One region of the Lysinibacillus sp. ACHW1.5 genome, then DNA from elsewhere that is predicted to be linked to it. Evidence: predicted binding sites of a transcription regulator. Region 1 holds the regulator's gene; the other holds the start of a gene.

Evidence for each region. The regulator LexA, encoded in region 1, represses DNA repair genes until DNA is damaged. The targets are predictions, from matches to a motif close to CGAACATATGTTCG.
Region 2: L6W14_RS15545 (carbohydrate kinase) is a predicted target of LexA. The motif match lies at 982-995, and genes of this name have one in related genera.

Annotation. Positions count from the first base shown of each region.
Region 1 covers NZ_CP091777.1:1,217,102-1,219,515, forward strand. The annotation lists gene L6W14_RS05650 (gamma-glutamyl-gamma-aminobutyrate hydrolase family protein) at 1-620, shown strand, start outside; gene lexA (transcriptional repressor LexA) at 727-1,344, opposite strand; gene L6W14_RS05660 (cell division suppressor protein YneA) at 1,511-1,825, shown strand; gene L6W14_RS05665 (YneB family resolvase-like protein) at 1,822-2,414, shown strand, end outside.
Region 2 covers NZ_CP091777.1:3,117,197-3,119,610, forward strand. The annotation lists gene L6W14_RS15545 (carbohydrate kinase) at 1-949, opposite strand, end outside; gene L6W14_RS15550 (MFS transporter) at 1,064-2,314, opposite strand.

The sequences.
Region 1 (2,414 bases):
TGATTATTCCAATGGGAGTAGAAGAAGAGGCAGCACAGATATTAGCCCTTACGGACGGTTTATTATTATCTGGTGGTCATGATGTGCACCCATTTCTATTCGGGGCTGAGCCTTCATTAAAACTTGGAAAAATTCATCCAGCGCGAGATACGGTCGAGTTAGCATTAATTGAAGCCGCATTCCAACGGAAGATGCCTATTTTCGGGATCTGTCGAGGAATTCAAATATTAAATGTTGCTTTAGGCGGTACTTTATATCAGGATATTGATAGTGATCATTTTAGCACTAAATTACTTCAACATATGCAGCAATCAGGTCGAGCTGTAGCTACCCATTCTGTTCAGGTTATTGCTGACAATCTATTAGCGACTATCGTTGAACAAGAGAAGATTGCAGTGAATTCATTTCATCATCAAGCGGTGAATGTGTTAGCAGAAAAATTAAAAGTAGCAGCAAAATCCAGCGACGGTATTATCGAAGCGGTAGTTCATGAGGAGATGCCATTTTGCTTAGCTGTTCAGTGGCATCCTGAGGAACTAGCCATAGCAGGAGATGAGAGTGCTCAAAAGCTATTTTCAGCCTTTATTGAAGCGAGCTTAAAATTTAAGAAGGAAGCTTAGAAGGGGCATTATACAAAGAATCCAATCGTATATGGATTCTTTTTTGCGTAAAAAAGAGGATACATGCTCTTAGAAGGAACATAATCCTCAAAACCTGCTTTAATCGTTAATGTACACGTCTGTAAAGACCTACAACTTGTCCTAAAATAGAAACTTGATCGACAATAATAGGTTCCATAGAAGAATTTTCAGGTTGTAAACGGAAATGGTTTTTCTCTTTAAAGAAACGTTTTACAGTTGCTTCATCCTCAGCTGTCATAGCTACAACAATATCCCCATTATTAGCTGTTGCCTTTTGTTTGACAATGACTAAATCTCCATCTAAAATCCCAGCTTCAATCATTGATTCCCCCATGATTTCTAGCATGAACAATTGATCTTCACTTGTGCCATACGTATCGGGTAATGGGAAGTATTCTTCAATATTTTCAATTGCTGTAATTGGAGAACCAGCTGTAACCTTCCCGACAAGTGGGACATGGATCACCTGTTGCTTTTGAATGGATTCTTCAGGCTCTAAAATTTCAATTGCGCGTGGCTTTGTTGGATCTCGACGAATAAAGCCTTTTTGTTCTAATCGAGCTAAATGTCCATGAACAGTTGAACTGGAAGCAAGTCCAACTGCTTCACCAATTTCACGTACTGATGGTGGATATCCTTTAGCTCGTACCTCTTCCTTAATGAAAGCTAAAATGTCCTCTTGTCTTTTCGAAACTTTTTTCATGAGTGCTCACCTCTTTTTTCTAATATCATTCTTCTTATTTGATAGTATAACAGAATGCGAACATGTATGCAAACATAGGTTCGAAAAGTGTTTGACAAAAACGTTTGTTCGCTTTATTATGGGAACATACATTCCGAACAAACATTCTTAAAAAGGGGTAATGATTATGACATGGTTGAAGAAAAACACACATATCTCAATTTTAATAGGAGCTTGTTTACTATTTGCAGCATACCTTTACATTACTGATCCAGGAAAAGTTAGTTACGCAGAAATTCAAATTGAACATGGAGATAGCTTGTGGTCGTTAGCTGAGCAATATCGTGGTAAAATGAGTACTGATGATTGGATAAAGCTTGTAAAAACGGAAAATGAACTAGCAGATATTAAAATTGTAGCGGGAAAATCTCTAGTTATTCCTGTAGTGAGTGATCAAGCCAGTCCCATCAATACTATCGAAATTGCGAGAAATGAACAATGATAAATAATCAACTATCGGCTGTTGTCTATTGTCGCGTAAGTACTGAAAAAGAAACACAAAGCTCCTCATTAGAGCGCCAGCAGGAAGAGTTGCTGCGCTATGCTAAAGAGCAAGGCTATGCGGTGAAGGGCGTGTTTAAAGATCAACATAGTGGCTATGATGTAGAACGTGAAGGCTTACTAGAAATGCTTGATTTTATAAAAGATAAGAACATTAATGCTCTTTTTGTCCAAGATGAAACTCGTTTAGGACGAGGCAATGCAAGGATGGCTGTATTACATTTATTACAAAAGTCAGCAACTGACGTTTTTTCGATGCGTGATGCAGGCCCAGTTCAATTAAATGAAATGGATACGATGCTGCTTGAAATTTTAGCGATTGTAGAGGAGTATCAGCGTAGAATCCATAATGCTAAAATTCGACGAGGTATGCGACGTGCTGTAGAAAACGGCTATCGTCCAGAAAATAATTTATCGAACCGAGGTAATCCGCAGGGGCAGGAGCGAAAAGATCTACCTGTAGAGGAAATTGTGAAGCTCCGCAAACGTGGATTTACCTTTGAAGAAATTTCTATAACGCTTAGAGGGTT
Region 2 (2,414 bases), 1.9 Mb from region 1:
CAGCGCTGACAAAGGCATCTCCTGCTCCTGTCACATCTTCAATTTTGTCAATCACTTTAGCGGCAACATGACAAGGGGCAATCGTTGTAGATGCTGCATAAACGCCCTTGCTGCCAGCCGTGATAATGACATGCTCCGCACCTAATTGTAGGAGCTGTTGTAAAGCTTTTTCATAATGGGTAGCGTTTTCAATTTTATGTCCAACAATCGTTTCCGCTTCATCTGTGTTACAAATAAACCAAGTTACGCCTTGTAATGTTTCAGGTAGTCGATTCATTTTTGGCGAAGATACTGGCACAATGACAAGTGGAATATCACGAGCAAGGGCTACTTGCTGGATATACGCCACAGTTTCTTTTGGACAGTTTAAATCCAAAATAAAACAGCCCGCGTTTACAAGCATTGTTTCATGTTTTTTCAACAAGCTCGGTAACAGAAGATCGTAAACCTCCATATTTGCTACAGCTAGTGCTAGCTCACCCTGTTCATCCATGATGGCAGTATAAGAACCTGTGGAAGCCTCTGCAAGCTGCTCTACATAACGTAGATTCATAAAGGATTCCGAAGCCTCTTGGATCACTTGCCAATCAGCATCCTTACCTGCCGTTGTCAGTAACGTCACTTGGTGATTTAATCTGCCTAAGTTTTCAGCAATATTTCGACCAACGCCACCTACACTAAAGGAAGAGCTGGCAGGGTTAGATGTTCCAAATTGAACATTGCCCTTTACATGGAATTTGCGGTCTAAATTAGCTCCACCGATGCAAATAATTTCATTTTCTTCGGGTAATATATAAGCACGACCTACAATTTTTCCTTGCTTCGTTAAACTAGACACTAAATTAGCAAGCACAGGACGCGACAGATTCATTGCATCTGCCATTTCTTGCTGAGACATAAACGGATTCTGGCGAATTAAAGCAAGCACCGCCTGTTCTCTTTCATTCATAGCATCACCTTTTATTATATTTGTTTATATTATAAACTTTTGTTTGTGTTATGTCAAAAGATTCTTTATTAAAAAAGTTGAACCTCATCTTACCGAGGTTCAACTTTTATGTGTTTACGCTTGCTGGGGTGTTTGTTTTTTAACAATGATAACGAATAAACTGGCCATTGCACAAAACATTCCTGCAAGGAAAAATGCCCATGTATAAGAATTGAAAAATTTATAAATTACCCCCCCACCATACGCAGCAACCGCTGCTCCTGCTTGATGTGAAGCAAATATCCAGCCGTAGATAATACTGCTTTTTTGCATACCAAAAATTTGTCGTGTCATACTGATGGTTGGTGGCACTGTAGCAATCCAATCTAGTCCGTAAAAAATCGTGAAAATCGTTAATAAAACAAATGATCCTTGTGCGAGTGCATAAGGGAGCAATAATAAAGATGCACCTCTTAACAGGTAATACCAAAACAATAACCACCGATTATCGAAGCGATCAGATAACCAGCCAGACGCAGTTGTACCTAATAAATTAAAAATGCCCATAAAAGAAAGGAATGATGCGGCAGTGACTAAAGGAACGCCAAAGCTAATACAATAAGAAACAAAATGAGTACCAATTAATCCGCTTGTCGATAGCCCACAAATAAAAAAACTACCTGCTAAGAGCCAAAATGCTTTAACCTTAATCGCCTCAAATAAACCTTTAAAAGCCATAGCTATTGGATTCTTTTTTTGCTGTATTTGTTGTTCCTCTATAGCCTCCTCTTGTCCATAAGGAGTTAACCCCATATCCTGAGGTCTATTTTTTATAAAAAGCGCAATCATGAAAAATATTATGATACTAAGGAGTAGCATTAATGCGATAGCCCATCGCCAAGAATAGTGTTCAATAATGATAGCTAGAACTGGTAATAAAATTAACTGGCCCGTGGCTGTACTTGCCGTTAAAATACCAACCGCTAATCCTCTGCGTTTTACAAACCAATGATTCGCAACATATGGGCTAAGGACAGTTAAAAAAAGACTTGCTCCAAGACCAATAATGCCCCCCCAAATAACAATTAGCTGCCAGGATTCACTCATCAAAAATGTTAAAGTCATTCCTAATACTAAAGTTGCCATAGCACCTAGCATCATTTTCTTTAAGCCAATGACTTCAAGTAATGCAGCCATAAATGGTCCAGATATGCCATATAAAAACAAACTTACAGCAAAGGCTAAAGCAATGGTTGAACGATCCCAGTGAAATTCTTTTTCAAGAGGGTCGATAAACACGCCAGATGATGACATTGTAATTCCTGCGACAATTATCGAGAAAAATGTGACGATTAAAATAAACCAACTATAATGAACACGTTTCACCTCAACACCTTCTTTTCTTTGATAGACTACAAAACATGTATATACATGTTTAAGTCTGCTTATTTCATTTATATGTATATACATGTATAATCATAGTAAG